DNA from 4 places in the Clostridium sp. Marseille-Q7071 genome. Region 3 is predicted to be linked to each of the others. Evidence: a T-box and tRNA genes for the amino acid it is inferred to sense, from the RefSeq annotation. Region 3 holds a T-box; the other regions hold tRNA genes.
The links. A T-box is a leader RNA that pairs with one kind of tRNA and senses whether it is charged. The one in region 3 lies ahead of ileS (isoleucine--tRNA ligase), so its partner is inferred to be a tRNA-Ile.
Positions count from the first base shown of each region.

Region 1 (4,790 bases), 210 kb from region 3:
AGGGAAACCGAGTCTGAATAGGGCGCAAAGTTGCATGTCGTAGACCCGAAACCGGGTGACCTATCCATGGCCAGGTTGAAGCGAGAGTAAAATCTCGTGGAGGACCGAACCACGTTGGTGTTGAAAAACCATGGGATGAGCTGTGGATAGCGGAGAAATTCCAATCGAACTCGGAGATAGCTGGTTCTCCTCGAAATAGCTTTAGGGCTAGCGTCGATTAATTAAGTAATGGAGGTAGAGCACTGAATAGGCTAGGGGGCATATCGCTTACCGAACCTTATCAAACTCCGAATGCCATATACTTGTATTTCGGCAGTCAGACTGCGAATGATAAGATCCGTAGTCAAAAGGGAAACAGCCCAGACCATCAGCTAAGGTCCCAAAGTGTAAGTTAAGTGGTAAAGGATGTGGGATTTCTAAGACAACTAGGATGTTGGCTTAGAAGCAGCCACTCATTCAAAGAGTGCGTAATAGCTCACTAGTCAAGAGATCCTGCGCCGAAGATGTCCGGGGCTAAAACTTACCACCGAAGCTATGGGTGTACACTATGTGTACGCGGTAGAGGAGCTTTCTGCATTGGCTGAAGTCGTACCGAAAGGAGCGGTGGACGATGCAGAAGTGAGAATGTTGGCATAAGTAGCGAGAGACAGGTGAGAATCCTGTCGGTCGAAAACCTAAGGTTTCCTGAGGAAGGCTCGTCCGCTCAGGGTTAGTCGGGACCTAAGCCGAGGCCGAAAGGCGTAGGTGATGGACAACAGGTTGATATTCCTGTACCACTAGCAGACGTTATTACAAATGGGGTGACGCAGGAGGATAAGATGTGCTAGCTATTGGATGCTAGTCTAAGCGTTTAGGTATGTAGGATAGGCAAATCCACCTACATTAGCTGAGGCGTGATGGGGAAACCCTTTAAGGGTGAAGTATCTGATTCCACGCTGCCAAGAAAAGCCTCTATGGAGGAAGTTAGTGCCCGTACCGCAAACCGACACAGGTAGGTGAGGAGAGAATCCTAAGACCATCGGAAGAATTGCTGTTAAGGAACTCGGCAAATTGACCCCGTAACTTCGGGAGAAGGGGTGCCTACGCAAGTAGGCCGCAGAGAATAGGCCCAAGCAACTGTTTAGCAAAAACACAGGTCTCTGCTAAAGCGAAAGCTGATGTATAGGGGCTGACGCCTGCCCGGTGCTGGAAGGTTAAGGGGATTGCTTAGTGCAAACGAAGGCATGAACTTAAGCCCCAGTAAACGGCGGCCGTAACTATAACGGTCCTAAGGTAGCGAAATTCCTTGTCGGGTAAGTTCCGACCCGCACGAATGGCGTAATGATTTGGGCACTGTCTCAACAGCAAATCCGGCGAAATTGTAGTGCAAGTGAAGATGCTTGCTACCCGCGATTGGACGGAAAGACCCCGTAGAGCTTTACTGCAATTTAGCATTGAGTTTCGGTACTATCTGTACAGGATAGGTGGGAGACTTGGAAGCAAGGGCGTCAGCCTTTGTGGAGTCATCCTTGGGATACCACCCTGATAGTACTGGAATTCTAACCGGAGGCCTTGAATCAGGTCACGGGACATTGTTAGGTGGGCAGTTTGACTGGGGCGGTCGCCTCCAAAAAAGTAACGGAGGCGCCCAAAGGTTCCCTCAGAACGGTCGGAAATCGTTCGAAGAGTGCAAAGGCAGAAGGGAGCCTGACTGCGACACAGACAAGTGGAGCAGGGACGAAAGTCGGGCTTAGTGATCCGGTGGTTCCTCGTGGGAGGGCCATCGCTCAACGGATAAAAGCTACCTCGGGGATAACAGGCTGATCTCCCCCAAGAGTCCACATCGACGGGGAGGTTTGGCACCTCGATGTCGGCTCGTCGCATCCTGGGGCTGAAGTAGGTCCCAAGGGTTGGGCTGTTCGCCCATTAAAGCGGCACGCGAGCTGGGTTCAGAACGTCGTGAGACAGTTCGGTCCCTATCCGTCGCGGGCGTAGGAAATTTGAAGGGAGCTGTCCTTAGTACGAGAGGACCGGGATGGACAGACCTCTGGTGCACCAGTTGTCACGCCAGTGGCACAGCTGGGTAGCTATGTCTGGAAGGGATAAACGCTGAAAGCATCTAAGCGTGAAGCCCCCCCTAAGATGAGATTTCCCATAACATAAGTTAGTAAGACTCCTGGAAGAACACCAGGTTGATAGGTGAGAGGTGTAAGCATGGCAACATGTTCAGCTGACTCATACTAATAAGTCGAGGGCTTGACCTAATTGATTTCACTGTGCAATTTTCAGAGAATAATCTCTTTGAAAATTTATAAAAAAAGTTATTGACAAAGATAACTTAATAAATTATAATAACAAAGTAAGGTTAATGAATGACCTTTAAAAAAATTAATAGAAACGAGTAGTACAAGGAAGCAAAGGAACCCCGGAGTGACTGAAGCTGACGAAGTAATGCGAAGTTTATAGTAATTTTAAATCTGGTGATGATGGTCCTAAGGGTAACACCCCTTTCCATTCCGAACAGGCAGGTTAAGCCTTAGGACGCCGAGAGTACTGCACGGGAGACTGTGTGGGAGGGTAGGTTGTTGCCAGGTAGTGTTAACTAAGAAAATTTAGTTAACACTATGGATCTTTAGCTCAGTTGGTTAGAGCAACCGGCTCATAACCGGTAGGTCCGGGGTTCGAGTCCCTGAAGGTCCACCATATTTGGGGGTATAGCTCAGTTGGGAGAGCACCTGCCTTGCACGCAGGGGGTCAAGAGTTCGAATCTCTTTATCTCCACCAAAAAGCAATCCAGAAGGATTGCTTTTTTTATTTTTAGAATAAATTAATTTTAAAATCTAGATTGGCTACAATTTAAATTATACATTCTTATTGTTTCTATTAATTTCATCTGTATTTGCTTTAGTGCACCTGTTTCAATTATTAAATCCCTAAAGTCATCATCAGATAAGAATGAACGACTAACTCTATGTAATGAACTAAAAGCTTCTGTAAAGTAATTATTAGCAGGAGTTTGTAGATTATTAATCCAATAACATAAGTTCATTTCATTGTAAGCCTTTGTGTGAACTAAAGCCTCCATGTATCCTTCACTTCTAAATTGATAATATTTACCTTGCTCGAAATTTGATACGAAGTTTAAAAAGTTATTATCAACATTAAGTTTATCATTAGTTAATAGTGTATTTATCATTTCATTAGCTGATCGTAGATCAGTACTAAATTGGGATAAAATCTTTAAAACGCCTTGAGATACTTGATCATAAGGCATTGATATAAAAATTGACATATTTTCCCCTTTTTAATTAATGCTTTCAATGCTATAATATGAGTTACTTTTTATATAGTTACAAAATTATAATGGGAGATGAATTTATGTGTAGTAAAAATTATATACCAATGGATGAGAGCATTTGGAGTGGAAGAGTGGACAGTACTTCCAACTACGATGCTTTTAGATGGCACCAACATGTTAAACCATTAAATTTATGGGATGAAAATATAAAGCCTGTAGAAAGCTTAAGCTTTGGCATATTAGGTTTTTGTTGTGATATAGGTATAAAATTAAATAAAGGCAGAGTTGGTGCAATAAATGGTCCAATATCCATAAGAACTCAAATGGCAAACTTCCCTTGCAACTTTTATGAATGTGTAAATATATTTGATGTAGGTGACATAGTTGCAGAAGGATTAAGTTTGAGTGAAGCACAAGAACTTTTATCTAAATCTGTAGCTAGACTTCTTAGTTTAAATATATTCCCAATTGTATTAGGCGGCGGACATGAAACTGCTTTAGCGAACTTTAGAGGGCTCTTTAATAATGTACAAACTATATGTGATAAACCAAAGATTGGCATAATAAATTTTGATGCTCACTTTGATTTACGACCTTATGATAAGGAAGGAAGCTCTGGAACTATGTTTAGGCAAATATCAGATATCTGTAAAAATAATGATATGGATTTTTCCTATTTCTGTGTTGGTGTTCAAGAACATAGTAATACAATTGAGCTTTTTAAAACTGCTAATAAATTAGGGGTTAAATATGCCCTTGCAAAAGACATAGTATCTAGTGATGGATGGGCACTTATTAAAGTCTTAAAAGATTTTATAAAAAAACAAGATTACATATATGTAACCATTTGTTCTGATGTATTTTCAGCAGCTTTTGCTCCAGGTGTTAGTGCAATTCAAACTGTTGGATTAGATCCTGAAATGGTAATTCAAGTCTTAAAACATATATTGAAGTCAGGAAAGGTTATGAACTTTGATATATGTGAAGTAGCTCCAAGATTTGATAAAGATAATATAACTTCAAATACTGCAGCAGTAATAATATTTGCTCTAGTAAATACTATTTGTAAGCAATATAACTTAGAATATAGCTATTAAGATAAAGAATATAGTTTTAAATTTTGTTCTTTGAATATATTTGTATATAATAGACATATATAGATGCACCACTCATAAGTTTAACCTATATACCCATAAATTTGTGTTAACAAATTATTTTAGCTTATATTTATATAATTGAGAATTGACGATTGACAATGGACAACTCATATAGTACCCCTCAAGATGTTGGACACTTCGTTCAAATGACCATACAATAAAAAGTAAGATTAAGGGGGAGAACTATGAGCATAAAATTTACAAGAAAATTTACAGAAGAAGAACGAGTTGCAATTGTTAAGGAGGCATTAGAGTATGGAAGCAATGCTTTAGTTGCTACAAAATATGATATTAATCCTAAATTGCTTTCAACGTGGAAAGGGAATTATAGGAGATATCAACAAACATTGAAACCA
Region 1 covers NZ_CBCOPR010000001.1:580,008-584,797, reverse strand. Annotated here, with positions in the region: rRNA gene ACWPW7_RS02700 (23S ribosomal RNA) at 1-2,243, shown strand, start outside; rRNA gene rrf (5S ribosomal RNA) at 2,456-2,573, shown strand; tRNA gene ACWPW7_RS02690 (tRNA-Ile) at 2,606-2,682, shown strand; tRNA gene ACWPW7_RS02685 (tRNA-Ala) at 2,688-2,763, shown strand; gene ACWPW7_RS02680 (hypothetical protein) at 2,813-3,271, opposite strand; gene hutG (formimidoylglutamase) at 3,358-4,374, shown strand; gene ACWPW7_RS02670 (transposase) at 4,620-4,790, shown strand, end outside.
Region 1: it encodes a tRNA-Ile, which carries the amino acid that the T-box ahead of ileS (isoleucine--tRNA ligase) is inferred to sense. The anticodon was not compared.

Region 2 (4,790 bases), 650 kb from region 3:
AATCATACTTAAATAAATGTGCTAGTGTCTCACTTTCCGCTTTAGCATTTATAGCAACTAATTCAACGCCATCCATTAGATTTTCTTGAGCAATTCTTAAAACAGCTCTTCCTATTCTTCCAAAACCATTCATAGCAACTTTTACAGTCATTATTTAGTCCCCCTATAAAATATAAACTTAAATTATATCATACTTTTTAAAAATCTATAATACTATTATATTTATTAATTCATTTATGTGTTATACTTTTTCACTTTTTTTTCAATATGTAATCATATGTGCTATACTATATATAGCACATTTAAGGATATATGTCAATATATTTGACTAAATATGATATTCTATTGCCTTAATTCAAAGTTTATATATTAGATGTTACTTTTAGTTGATCACGCAAATTTCAAAGATTTTTATATGTATTTGAATATTTTTATTAAAATATGAAGACAATTTATAAGATAGGTTAATCTGAGAGAGAAAGATTTAAAAATATGCTAATTTTGTTATAAAAACATGAGTAATCATTCCATTCAGAAAATCAAAGTCTTATAATAAATATATTAAATAGAATGAATTCCAAAATTATATATACGAGGATAAAAAATAAATAAGTAAAGCTTACAACTTATATGAAATATCAAGATAAAACTATAGAAATAACTAAAGTGTACTCTTTGTAAAGGACATTTAAAAAAAGACTATGCAGCATTAATAAGATGATTTCTGTATTGAACAGGAGTCATCTTTTTTAAGTTCCACTGATATCTATGATTGTTATAATGATCCATATAATTATCAATTTCATCTGTTAACTTTTCTAAAGTTTCTAAGTTTTTAAAATCAACCTCATCTTTAAAATGTCCAAAGAAAGACTCCTGCGGAGCATTGTCCCAACAATTGCCACGCCTTGACATTGACTATTTTAATTCGATTTCTTTTACTAGTTTCTGAAATTTAGGACTTGTATAATGGACCCCTTGATCCGAATGAATAAATGCTTCGCTGTGAAGTTTAACTGATTTATTTAAGCTAAGTTTTGTTATAGTATCTATCGCAATTTCAAGTGAAAGACTGTCGGAGACATTATATGCTAATATTTCGTTTGTTGAGGAATCTTTAATAGTTGATAAATATGCCCTCTTTCTATTTTTATAAGTTAAGTAAGTAATGTCTGTTAATAAAACTTTTCCTGGAGTATTTTGCTTAAATTTACGATTCAATAAATTTGGCATAACAGTATGTTCTTTTGTAGCCTTCATCATCCTTCTATAAGGATTAGCTTTTCTAATAGGGCAAAAAATACTGTACTTTTTCATTATCCTTCTAATACGTTTTAAGTTATATACAACACCAAATTCATTTTCCAATACCATTTTAATTTGTCTTGCACCTTTTTTACGCTTCTTGAAAGTAAATGCTTTTAAAATATAGTATTTAGCAAGCTCATCATTAGCATTTCTGTTAGCTCTAAGTTCTTCTGATTTATTTGAAAAATATTTATAATAACCAGATCTAGATACTCCTGATAGCTCGCACAAATGACTTATCATATTTTTAAGTTTATATTTCTTAATAGTGGATCTAATTAACAAAAACTTATCTTCTGATGCCAAATTTACTTCTTTTTTAACATCCTATTTTCTAACATATCTAACTTTTTTAGTAATTCATTTTCTGCTTGTAGTAATTTATTTTTAGCTTCAAGACATCTATATTTTTCTTCTAAAGATAATTCTTTTTCAGTTGGTCTTCCAGTATTATACTTTCTTGTATCTTGTAATACCATGACTCCGCCAGTTGCGTGTGCAGCACGCCATCTTTTTCCACATGATCTTACTCTTTCTATTCCTAAAATATCTACATTAAAACCACATTCTTCGAATATTTCTCTTGGGAATTTTCCAGCTTCATTTTTAGTTATAAAAATACTTTTAAACTCATCAGTATAGGTAATTGCCTTGTTGCTTACTTTTTTTACATATTTATTTTTAGATAATATATCAATTTCTTCATTATTAAATAACTTAATACTCATAAACTAACTCCTCACTTGCTTTTTTAAAAATTATACATGAAAAAACCCTATAGGGTAGACTTTTTTTAAATTATCTACTCTATAGGGTACATTTTAAACTTTTAAAAAAGGAGGAGTTTTTTTTATACTCATAGCTAAAAGCTTTTTAGAACCACAGGTATAACCTGTGGTATTCTTTTATACAAAAAAAAGCAATCCTTTTGGATTGCTTTTATGGTGGAGATAAAGAGATTCGAACTCTTGACCCCCTGCGTGCAAGGCAGGTGCTCTCCCAACTGAGCTATACCCCCAAATATGGTGGACCTTCAGGGACTCGAACCCCGGACCTACCGGTTATGAGCCGGTTGCTCTAACCAACTGAGCTAAAGATCCATATTGCTAAGCTAAGTAAAACTTAGTTAGCACTACCTGGCAACAACCTACCCTCCCACACAGTCTCCCGTGCAGTACTCTCGGCGTCCTAAGGCTTAACCTGCCTGTTCGGAATGGAAAGGGGTGTTACCCTTAGGACCATCATCACCAGATAAAAAATTCCTATAAACTTCGCATTATTTTGTCAGTTTCAGTCGCTGCGGCGTTCATTTACTTTAGTAAACTCCACTCCTCGCTTCTTCACTTCCTTATACTGCTCGTTTCTATTAATTTTTTGAAAATTTCATATAAGCTTCGTATTACTTCGTCAACTTCAGTCGCTCTGGTGCTCATTTACTTTAGTAAACTCTGCTCCTCGCTCCTTTGTTTCCTTGTATTACTCGTTTCTATCAAATTTTAAAATTCATATAAACTTCAAAGAAATTATTCTCTGAAAATTGCACAGTGAAATTAATTAGGTCAAGCCCTCGACTTATTAGTATGAGTCAGCTGAACATGTTGCCATGCTTACACCTCTCACCTATCAACCTGGTGTTCTTCCAGGAGTCTTACTAACTTATGTTATGGGAAATCTCATCTTAGGGGGGGCTTCACGCTTAGATGCTTTCAGCGTTTATCCCTTCCAGACATAGCTACCCAGCTGTGCCACTGGCGTGACAACTGGTGCACCAGAGGTCTGTCCATCCCGGTCCTCTCGTACTAAGGACAGCTCCCTTCAAATTTCCTACGCCCGCGACGGATAGGGACCGAACTGTCTCACGACGTTCTGAACCCAGCTCGCGTGCCGCTTTAATGGGCGAACAGCCCAACCCTTGGGACCTACTTCAGCCCCAGGATGCGACGAGCCGACATCGAGGTGCCAAACCTCCCCGTCGATGTGGACTCTTGGGGGAGATCAGCCTGTTATCCCCGAGGTAGCTTTTATCCGTTGAGCGATGGCCCTCCCACGAGGAACCACCGGATCACTAAGCCCGACTTTCGTCCCTGCTCCACTTGTCTGTGTCGCAGTCAGGCTCCCTTCTGCCTTTGCACTCTTCGAACGATTTCCGACCGTTCTGAGGGAACCTTTGGGCGCCTCCGTTACTTTTTTGGAGGCGACCGCCCCAGTCAAACTGCCCACCTAACAATGTCCCGTGACCTGATTCAAGGCCTCCGGTTAGAATTCCAGTACTATCAGGGTGGTATCCCAAGGATGACTCCACAAAGGCTGACGCCCTTGCTTCCAAGTCTCCCACCTATCCTGTACAGATAGTACCGAAACTCAATGCTAAATTGCAGTAAAGCTCTACGGGGTCTTTCCGTCCAATCGCGGGTAGCAAGCATCTTCACTTGCACTACAATTTCGCCGGATTTGCTGTTGAGACAGTGCCCAAATCATTACGCCATTCGTGCGGGTCGGAACTTACCCGACAAGGAATTTCGCTACCTTAGGACCGTTATAGTTACGGCCGCCGTTTACTGGGGCTTAAGTTCATGCCTTCGTTTGCACTAAGCAATCCCCTTAACCTTCCAGCACCGGGCAGGCGTCAGCCCCTATACATCAGCTTTCGCTTTAGCAGAGACCTGTGTTTTTGCTAAACAGTTGCTTGGGCCTATTCTCTGCGGCCTACTTGCGTAGGCACCCCTTCTCCCGAAGTTACGGGGTCAATTTGCCGAGTTCCTTAACAGCAATTCTTCCGATGGTCTTAGGATTCTCTCCTCACCTACCTGTGTCGGTTTGCGGTACGGGCACTAACTTCCTCCATAGAGGCTTTTCTTGGCAGCGTGGAATCAGATACTTCACCCTTAAAGGGCTTCCCCATCACGCCTCAGCTAATGTAGGTGGATTTGCCTATCCTACATACCTAAACGCTTAGACTAGCATCCAATAGCTAGCACATCTTATCCTCCTGCGTCACCCCATTTGTAATAACGTCTGCTAGTGGTACAGGAATATCAACCTGTTGTCCATCACCTACGCCTTTCGGCCTCGGCTTAGGTCCCGACTAACCCTGAGCGGACGAGCCTTCCTCAGGAAACCTTAGGTTTTCGACCGACAGGATTCTCACCTGTCTCTCGCTACTTATGCCAACATTCTCACTTCTGCATCGTCCACCGCTCCTTTCGGTACGACTTCAGCCAATGCAGAAAGCTCCTCTACCGCGTACACATAGTGTACACCCATAGCTTCGGTGGTAAGTTTTAGCCCCGGACATCTTCGGCGCAGGATCTCTTGACTAGTGAGCTATTACGCACTCTTTGAATGAGTGGCTGCTTCTAAGCCAACATCCTAGTTGTCTTAGAAATCCCACATCCTTTACCACTTAACTTACACTTTGGGACCTTAGCTGATGGTCTGGGCTGTTTCCCTTTTGACTACGGATCTTATCATTCGCAGTCTGA
Region 2 covers NZ_CBCOPR010000001.1:1,017,638-1,022,427, reverse strand. Annotated here, with positions in the region: gene gap (type I glyceraldehyde-3-phosphate dehydrogenase) at 1-151, opposite strand, end outside; partial or broken gene ACWPW7_RS04790 (IS3 family transposase) at 700-2,036, opposite strand; tRNA gene ACWPW7_RS04785 (tRNA-Ala) at 2,251-2,326, opposite strand; tRNA gene ACWPW7_RS04780 (tRNA-Ile) at 2,332-2,408, opposite strand; rRNA gene rrf (5S ribosomal RNA) at 2,443-2,560, opposite strand; rRNA gene ACWPW7_RS04770 (23S ribosomal RNA) at 2,864-4,790, opposite strand, start outside.
Region 2: it encodes a tRNA-Ile, which carries the amino acid that the T-box ahead of ileS (isoleucine--tRNA ligase) is inferred to sense. The anticodon was not compared.

Region 3 (4,790 bases):
AATTTTTAGGATTACCATAGTAATTAGATGACATAATAGCAAGGGCTTCTCTTGTATCATCTACTTTAATTACTGTAATATGGGGAGCAATTTTAATATTTTTATTGGTTATTATAGCAGTTGCTCCTTTTAGTACAGCATCATCTATGTATTTATTACCATCATCTAATGTTCCGTTTATACATATAAACACGTCATTAGAAGTTATCTTTCTAGAGTCATATTTTAATTCATTTATAGATATGTCTAACGTTCCTTGAATTAGTAAGTACTCTACTCCTATCAAGATATTCTTTAATATCATACTCTCACCTTCTTTTATTTACATATTATTATGTTGTAATTATATATTATATAAATTTATTTATGGAAAACTTGGCTTTAATAAAATAACTTATCTCCAATACATTATAATAAATAATAAAATTAAAGAAGTTAAAAATTTATAACATTATTATATAATTATAGAAATCATATTGCTTCTATAATTATCAGCTATCATATAAATACTTTATATAGATATATTCATGTTAACTTTATTGTATATATCAGAATAAACGCTATTTTTTAGTATTTTAATTAGTGCTATTGAATGCATAATGCTCAGTTCATAATTGTGAACTGACATTATGCATTATTTTAAGTTGTGAATTGTATAATAGATAAGTTTTTGTAATTGTAATTTAAAAATATTTTAGCAAGTAAGCATATTTGTATAAGGATTAAGCTTTAATGTAATGACTATATTATAGTTGTAATTTTATGTTGTAAGTATTAGCACCTTATTTTTATCTTCATCTAATATATCTTCAATTATTATGGAGTTACTATTAATTCTTTCTCCGCTTTTCATGTGAGTTAAGAAAGTTTCAACTCCATCTAGTGGAAAAGTTAAGCGAGGAGTTTTATAATGCATAGGTATAGTTATCTTACTTTGAATTGAGTTTGCGATATTAGCAGCTTCACTGCCGCTTATGGTATAGTTTCCACCTACAGGAATGAGGAGTATATCTACATCACCAATCATATCTAAGTCTTGAGCTGTTAATAAATGACCTAAATCTCCTAGATGGCAAATTTTATATCCATCCATTTCAATTATGAAAATTATATTTTCTCCACGTTTTGCTCCTTTAACTTCATCATGGAAAGATGGTATTCCTCTAATAGGGATATCACATTCATTAAAAAAGCCTACTTTATCTATGATTTTAGCTTCATTACCAATTATCTTAATGTAATTGTGATCAAAGTGATCATGACTTATGGTAATTACATCAACTCTACCTTTAAAAACAGTGTATCCTACAGTTTCGTCGAAAGGGTCTGTAAGAAGTTTTCTACCATCACTATCCTCAAGTAAAAAAGAAGCATGGCCAAGCCAAGTTAATTTCATTTTCATCTCTCCTTATAAATTATTTATTTTACATTTCCTTGTTAAATTTATCTTAATTATAGTATAGGATATAAATAATTGGAATTATTATAAATATTTAGGTAAAAGATTTTTAAGTTTATAAATAAAAAGTTTTGCTATATTAATCTAAAAATTTAACTAAAGTTGTAATTTAAGATTAATTTTGTTGAAAATTAAACTATATTTCATTTAATTATTAGCATTATTTTAAATAATATACTTTAAAAAATTCTTTCTAATATATCCTAATAAATGTAATATGTAAAAATACTAGATAGAGTTTAATTTTTTATCTTAAATATCTTGAATATTTAAGATAAAAAAAGGATAGAAATAAATTGACAATAAAAATTTACTGTACTATAATTGATATAAAATTAATTTAGAAAATTTTAAAAGGCTAAGATTAGGAAAAGTACTTTAACAAGTAACTTACAGAGAGTGAGGATTTGGTGAAACCTCATAGTGATGGTTAAGGGAAAATCACCTAGGAGCTGAAGACTGAATTTTAGTAAGTTTGTCCGTATTTCTGCGTTAAAGGATAGAACATGTTAGTGTTTGAGTTTATGATATTACCATAGGTGGTATAGCGAAGTTCACTTCGTCCTATTTAGGACGGAGTTTTTTATTTTTTAAAATATATTTCATTATAGGAAGTATATATTGTGTTAATGATAATAATGAGGATTAATCTTATTATCGTTAGTATAGATTACAATAAAATATAGATTAAATATTAGGAAGGAGATTTATTATGTATAAGAAAATTGATTCTTCAAAGAGTTTTATGGATATTGAATTAGATGTATTAAAACTTTGGGAAGAAAAAAACGTAATTCAAAAGAATTTTGATTCAAATGAAGATGGTGAATATTTTACATTTTATGATGGTCCTCCAACAGCAAATGGTAAGCCTCATATAGGACACGTTATAACAAGAGTAATGAAAGACATAATTCCAAGATATAAGGTAATGAAGGGCTACAAGGTTTTAAGAAAAGCAGGATGGGATACCCATGGTCTTCCTGTAGAACTTGAAATAGAAAAGAAGCTTGGAATCTCAGGTAAACCAGAAATAGAAAAGTATGGTGTGGAAGAGTTCGTTAAACAATGTAAGGAAAGTGTATTTACATATGTTGAAATGTGGAGACAAATGTCTGAAAGATTAGCTTATTGGGTAGATATGGATGATCCATATGTAACTTTCCACAATGATTACATTGAATCAGTTTGGTGGGCATTAAAACAAATGTGGGATAAAGACTTAATTTATAAAGGTCATAAGATAATGCCATATTGTCCAAGATGTGGAACTACACTTTCATCTCATGAGGTTGCACAAGGATATAAGGATGTTAAGGATAGCTCCGTATATGTTAAATTCAAACTAAAAGATGAGAATAAATATGTATTAGTTTGGACAACAACTCCTTGGACATTACCAAGTAACGTAGCATTAGCAGTAAATAAAAAATATGATTATGTAGAAGTACTGCACAATGAAGAAAATATAATACTTTCAAGAACACTTTTAAATAAACTTGAGGGAGAATATGAAATCGTTGCGGAATTCAAAGGAGAAGCTCTACTTGGAAAAGAATATGAGCAAATGTTTAAATTTGAAACTCCAGAAGAAAAAGCATTCTATATAGTTCATGCAGATTATGTAACATTAACAGATGGTACAGGTATAGTTCATACAGCACCTGCATATGGGGATGAGGATAACCAAACAGGTAAGCGTTACAATCTTCCAATGATAAACTTGGTTGATGCAGAAGGAAAATTTGTTGAAAAGGTAACTCCTTGGGCTGGTATCTTTGTTAAAAAAGCAGATGAGAAGATTGTTGCTTACTTAAAAGAGAACAATATTCTTTATAAAGGAGAAAAATTCCTACACTCATATCCACATTGTTGGAGATGTGATACACCACTTCTTTACTATCCAAGAGAGAGTTGGTTTGTAAGAATGTCTTCTGTTAGAGATCAATTATTAGAGAATAATAATAAAATTAATTGGATGCCAGATAACGTAAAAACAGGAAGAATGGGAAAATTCTTAGAGAATGTTATTGACTGGGGTATTTCAAGAAATAGATACTGGGGAACTCCACTTCCAATTTGGGAATGTGAATGTGGTCACAGAGAAATGATAGGAAGTGTTAGCGAACTTCATGAAAAGGGAATAAATGTACCAGAAGGAATAGAGCTTCATAAGCCATATATAGATAACGTACATTTAAATTGTCCAAAATGTGCTAAAGAAATGACGAGAGTAGAAGAAGTTATTGACTGTTGGTTTGATTCAGGTTCAATGCCATTTGCTCAATATCATTATCCATTTGAAAATAAACAAATATTTGAGTCTAATTTCCCAGCACAATTTATATCAGAGGCAGTTGACCAAACAAGAGGATGGTTCTATACATTACTTGCTATATCAACAACTGTTTTTGAGAGAAATCCATTTGAAAATTGCATAGTACTTGGACACGTTTTAGATAAAGATGGATTAAAAATGTCTAAACATAAAGGAAATGTATTAAGTCCATTTACTGTACTAGAAAATCAAGGAGCAGATGCATTAAGATGGTATTTCTATACAGCTAGTGCACCATGGCTACCTTCAAGATTTTATGAAGATGCAGTTATAGAAGCTCAAAGGAAATTTATAGGAACATTATGGAATGTTTATTCTTTCTATGTTCTATATGCAGAATTAGATAAATTTGATCCAACTAAGTATGAAGACTTTGTATCAGAAAACATAATGGATAAGTGGATGATGTCTAAACTTAATACTTTAGTTAAGAACATAGATGAACATTTAGAAAACTATAGAATCACTCAAGGTGCTAAAGAACTTGAAGATTTTGTAGATCAGCTTTCTAACTGGTATGTAAGAAGAAATAGAGCAAGATATTGGGTTGAAGATCTAACAGAGGATAAAATAGGAGCATATATGACTTTATATAGAGTATTAACAACTTTAGCTAAAGTAGCTTCTCCATTTATACCATTTGTTACAGAAGAGTTATATCAAAATTTAGTAGTTAATTTTGATGAAAATGCTGAAGAAAGTGTTCATTTATGCAAATGGCCTGAGTACAGAGAAGATTTAGTAGATAACTCATTAGAGATGGAAATGGATAAAGCATATAAAATAGTTAAGCTTGGAAGAAGTGCAAGAAATGGTGCTAATATTAAAAATAGACAGCCGTTATCTAAAATGCTTGTTTCAATAGGAACACTTCCAGAATATTATGGAGATATAGTTAAGGATGAACTTAATATAAAAGAAGTAGAACTTGGTGCTGACATTTCAAAATATGTTAACTTTGAAATAAAACCAAATTTACCTATACTCGGAAAA
Region 3 covers NZ_CBCOPR010000001.1:370,954-375,743, reverse strand. Annotated here, with positions in the region: gene ACWPW7_RS01670 (UDP-N-acetylmuramoyl-L-alanyl-D-glutamate--2,6-diaminopimelate ligase) at 1-304, opposite strand, end outside; gene ACWPW7_RS01665 (MBL fold metallo-hydrolase) at 761-1,396, opposite strand; T-box leader at 1,811-2,029, shown strand; gene ileS (isoleucine--tRNA ligase) at 2,172-4,790, shown strand, end outside.

Region 4 (4,790 bases), 3.1 Mb from region 3:
CCCGAGGTAGCTTTTATCCGTTGAGCGATGGCCCTCCCACGAGGAACCACCGGATCACTAAGCCCGACTTTCGTCCCTGCTCCACTTGTCTGTGTCGCAGTCAGGCTCCCTTCTGCCTTTGCACTCTTCGAACGATTTCCGACCGTTCTGAGGGAACCTTTGGGCGCCTCCGTTACTTTTTTGGAGGCGACCGCCCCAGTCAAACTGCCCACCTAACAATGTCCCGTGACCTGATTCAAGGCCTCCGGTTAGAATTCCAGTACTATCAGGGTGGTATCCCAAGGATGACTCCACAAAGGCTGACGCCCTTGCTTCCAAGTCTCCCACCTATCCTGTACAGATAGTACCGAAACTCAATGCTAAATTGCAGTAAAGCTCTACGGGGTCTTTCCGTCCAATCGCGGGTAGCAAGCATCTTCACTTGCACTACAATTTCGCCGGATTTGCTGTTGAGACAGTGCCCAAATCATTACGCCATTCGTGCGGGTCGGAACTTACCCGACAAGGAATTTCGCTACCTTAGGACCGTTATAGTTACGGCCGCCGTTTACTGGGGCTTAAGTTCATGCCTTCGTTTGCACTAAGCAATCCCCTTAACCTTCCAGCACCGGGCAGGCGTCAGCCCCTATACATCAGCTTTCGCTTTAGCAGAGACCTGTGTTTTTGCTAAACAGTTGCTTGGGCCTATTCTCTGCGGCCTACTTGCGTAGGCACCCCTTCTCCCGAAGTTACGGGGTCAATTTGCCGAGTTCCTTAACAGCAATTCTTCCGATGGTCTTAGGATTCTCTCCTCACCTACCTGTGTCGGTTTGCGGTACGGGCACTAACTTCCTCCATAGAGGCTTTTCTTGGCAGCGTGGAATCAGATACTTCACCCTTAAAGGGTTTCCCCATCACGCCTCAGCTAATGTAGGTGGATTTGCCTATCCTACATACCTAAACGCTTAGACTAGCATCCAATAGCTAGCACATCTTATCCTCCTGCGTCACCCCATTTGTAATAACGTCTGCTAGTGGTACAGGAATATCAACCTGTTGTCCATCACCTACGCCTTTCGGCCTCGGCTTAGGTCCCGACTAACCCTGAGCGGACGAGCCTTCCTCAGGAAACCTTAGGTTTTCGACCGACAGGATTCTCACCTGTCTCTCGCTACTTATGCCAACATTCTCACTTCTGCATCGTCCACCGCTCCTTTCGGTACGACTTCAGCCAATGCAGAAAGCTCCTCTACCGCGTACACATAGTGTACACCCATAGCTTCGGTGGTAAGTTTTAGCCCCGGACATCTTCGGCGCAGGATCTCTTGACTAGTGAGCTATTACGCACTCTTTGAATGAGTGGCTGCTTCTAAGCCAACATCCTAGTTGTCTTAGAAATCCCACATCCTTTACCACTTAACTTACACTTTGGGACCTTAGCTGATGGTCTGGGCTGTTTCCCTTTTGACTACGGATCTTATCATTCGCAGTCTGACTGCCGAAATACAAGTATATGGCATTCGGAGTTTGATAAGGTTCGGTAAGCGATATGCCCCCTAGCCTATTCAGTGCTCTACCTCCATTACTTAATTAATCGACGCTAGCCCTAAAGCTATTTCGAGGAGAACCAGCTATCTCCGAGTTCGATTGGAATTTCTCCGCTATCCACAGCTCATCCCATGGTTTTTCAACACCAACGTGGTTCGGTCCTCCACGAGATTTTACTCTCGCTTCAACCTGGCCATGGATAGGTCACCCGGTTTCGGGTCTACGACATGCAACTTTGCGCCCTATTCAGACTCGGTTTCCCTTCGGCTCCGTACCTTAAGTACTTAACCTCGCTACATATCGTAACTCGTTGGCTCGTTCTACAAAAAGCACATCGTCACACATATAAAGTGCTTCGATCGGTTGTAGGCACAGGGTTTCAGGTTCTATTTCACTCCCCTCCCGGGGTTCTTTTCACCTTTCCCTCACGGTACTTCTCCACTATCGGTCACTAGGTAGTATTTAGCCTTGGGAGGTGGTCCTCCCTGCTTCCCACAAGGTTTCACGTGTCTCGTGGTACTCTGGATCAGAACTTAAGGTCTTCTCGTTTCACTTACAGGTCTATTACCTTCTACGGAGTAGCTTTCCAGCTATCTTCAGTTACAATAGCCACCTCTTTTATGTTCTGTCCTCAACCCCCAAGCCAAAGGCTTAGGTTTGGGCTCTTTCCCTTTCGCTCGCCGCTACTTAGGAAATCGATTTTTCTTTCTCTTCCTCCGGGTACTTAGATGTTTCAGTTCCCCGGGTTTACCTCTATATACCTATGTATTCAGCATATAGTACATGGCGTAGCCATGTGGGTTCCCCCATTCGGAAATCTTTGGATCACAGACTATTTGCGTCTACCCAAAGCTTATCGCAGCTTATCGCGTCCTTCTTCGGCTCCTAGTGCCAAGGCATTCACCCTGCGCCCTTTGTAGCTTGACCTAAAAACTTGATATAAACTTCGTACTACGTCGTCAGCTTCGCTCGCTGTGGTGCTCATTTACATAAGTAAACTCCGCTCCTCGTCATTCGCTTCCTAGTATTGCTCGTTTCTATCAACTTTTTCAAAAGCAATATAAACTTCGTATTACTGCGTCAACTTCAATCACTGTGGTGCTCACTTACCTAAGTAAGCTCTGCCCCTCGTTCATTCGTTTCCTTGTACTACTCGTTTCTATTGTTTTTTATAAAGTAATAAAAAATTTTATTAACTTTACAAAAGTGTCCTATACAAATTCGCATAAATAGAGTTCAAAAACTTTAGTTTTTAAACTTATTTTCGTTTGTCTTGACGAAATTGTTTATTTATCTTTTAATTTAAAAGGATATTTAAACAAATATTTTCACTGTGCAATTTTCAAAGAACAATTTTAAATTAATGGTGGGTCTAAATGGACTCGAACCATCGACCTCACGCTTATCAGGCGTGCGCTCTAACCAGCTGAGCTATAGACCCACAATGTGGTGGAGATAAAGAGATTCGAACTCTTGACCCCCTGCGTGCAAGGCAGGTGCTCTCCCAACTGAGCTATACCCCCATATTAAAGACTTTTGGTCTTTCAAAATTAAACAGAGATAGTACCAGTGTTCGTAGAAGAGTTACCAACTACGTCGACTCCCTAGAAAGGAGGTGATCCAGCCGCAGGTTCTCCTACGGCTACCTTGTTACGACTTCACCCCAATCACTAATCCCACCTTCGGCCGCTGGCTCCTTACGGTTACCTCACGGACTTCGGGTGTTACCAGCTCTCATGGTGTGACGGGCGGTGTGTACAAGGCCCGGGAACGTATTCACCGCGACATGCTGATTCGCGATTACTAGCAACTCCGGCTTCATGTAGGCGAGTTTCAGCCTACAATCCGAACTGGGATTGGTTTTTTAAGTTTAGCTCCACCTCGCGGTCTTGCATCTTGTTGTACCAACCATTGTAGCACGTGTGTAGCCCTAGACATAAGGGGCATGATGATTTGACGTCATCCCCACCTTCCTCCCGGTTAACCCGGGCAGTCTCACTAGAGTGCTCAACTTAATGGTAGCAACTAATGATAAGGGTTGCGCTCGTTGCGGGACTTAACCCAACATCTCACGACACGAGCTGACGACAACCATGCACCACCTGTCTCCCTGCCCCGAAGGGCTTCCCTCATTACAGGTAATTCAGGGGATGTCAAGTCTAGGTAAGGTTCTTCGCGTTGCTTCGAATTAAACCACATGCTCCGCTGCTTGTGCGGGCCCCCGTCAATTCCTTTGAGTTTTAATCTTGCGATCGTACTCCCCAGGCGGAATACTTATTGTGTTAACTGCGGCACAGAAGGGGTCGATACCTCCTACACCTAGTATTCATCGTTTACGGCGTGGACTACCAGGGTATCTAATCCTGTTTGCTCCCCACGCTTTCATGCCTCAGCGTCAGTTACAGTCCAGAAAGCCGCCTTCGCCACTGGTGTTCTTCCTAATCTCTACGCATTTCACCGCTACACTAGGAATTCCGCTTTCCTCTCCTGCACTCTAGACACCCAGTTTCAAATGCAGCACCCAAGTTGAGCTCGGGTATTTCACATCTGACTTAAATGTCCGCCTACGCATCCTTTACGCCCAGTAAATCCGGACAACGCTTGCCACCTACGTATTACCGCGGCTGCTGGCACGTAGTTAGCCGTGGCTTCCTCATATGGTACCGTCATTATCTTCCCATATGACAGAACTTTACAACCCTAAGGCCTTCTTCATTCACGCGGCGTTGCTGCGTCAGGGTTTCCCCCATTGCGCAATATTCCCCACTGCTGCCTCCCGTAGGAGTCTGGACCGTGTCTCAGTTCCAATGTGGCCGATCACCCTCTCAGGTCGGCTACGCATCGTCGCCTTGGTGAGCCTTTACCTCACCAACTAGCTAATGCGCCGCGGGTCCATCTCATAGCGGATTGCTCCTTTGGTATAAAAGTCATGCGACCTTCATACGTTATGCGGTATTAATCTCCCTTTCGGGAGGCTATTCCCCTCTATGAGGCAGGTTACCCACGTGTTACTCACCCGTCCGCCGCTAATCCACTCCCGAAGGAGCTTCATCGCTCGACTTGCATGTGTTAGGCACGCCGCCAGCGTTCGTCCTGAGCCAGGATCAAACTCTCAATTTAAAAGTTTGTATCTTGATTGCTCAAGTAAAGTTTGCTGACTATTAATAGTCATTTTAAGTTTCTTTCGAAACTCAATGAATTAACTGGTTTTACCTATTTCTCTGTTTAATTTTCAAAGACCAAATTATTTAGTAATTTTTACC
Region 4 covers NZ_CBCOPR010000001.1:3,429,487-3,434,276, forward strand. Annotated here, with positions in the region: rRNA gene ACWPW7_RS16270 (23S ribosomal RNA) at 1-2,454, opposite strand, end outside; tRNA gene ACWPW7_RS16275 (tRNA-Ile) at 2,892-2,968, opposite strand; tRNA gene ACWPW7_RS16280 (tRNA-Ala) at 2,975-3,050, opposite strand; rRNA gene ACWPW7_RS16285 (16S ribosomal RNA) at 3,136-4,647, opposite strand.
Region 4: it encodes a tRNA-Ile, which carries the amino acid that the T-box ahead of ileS (isoleucine--tRNA ligase) is inferred to sense. The anticodon was not compared.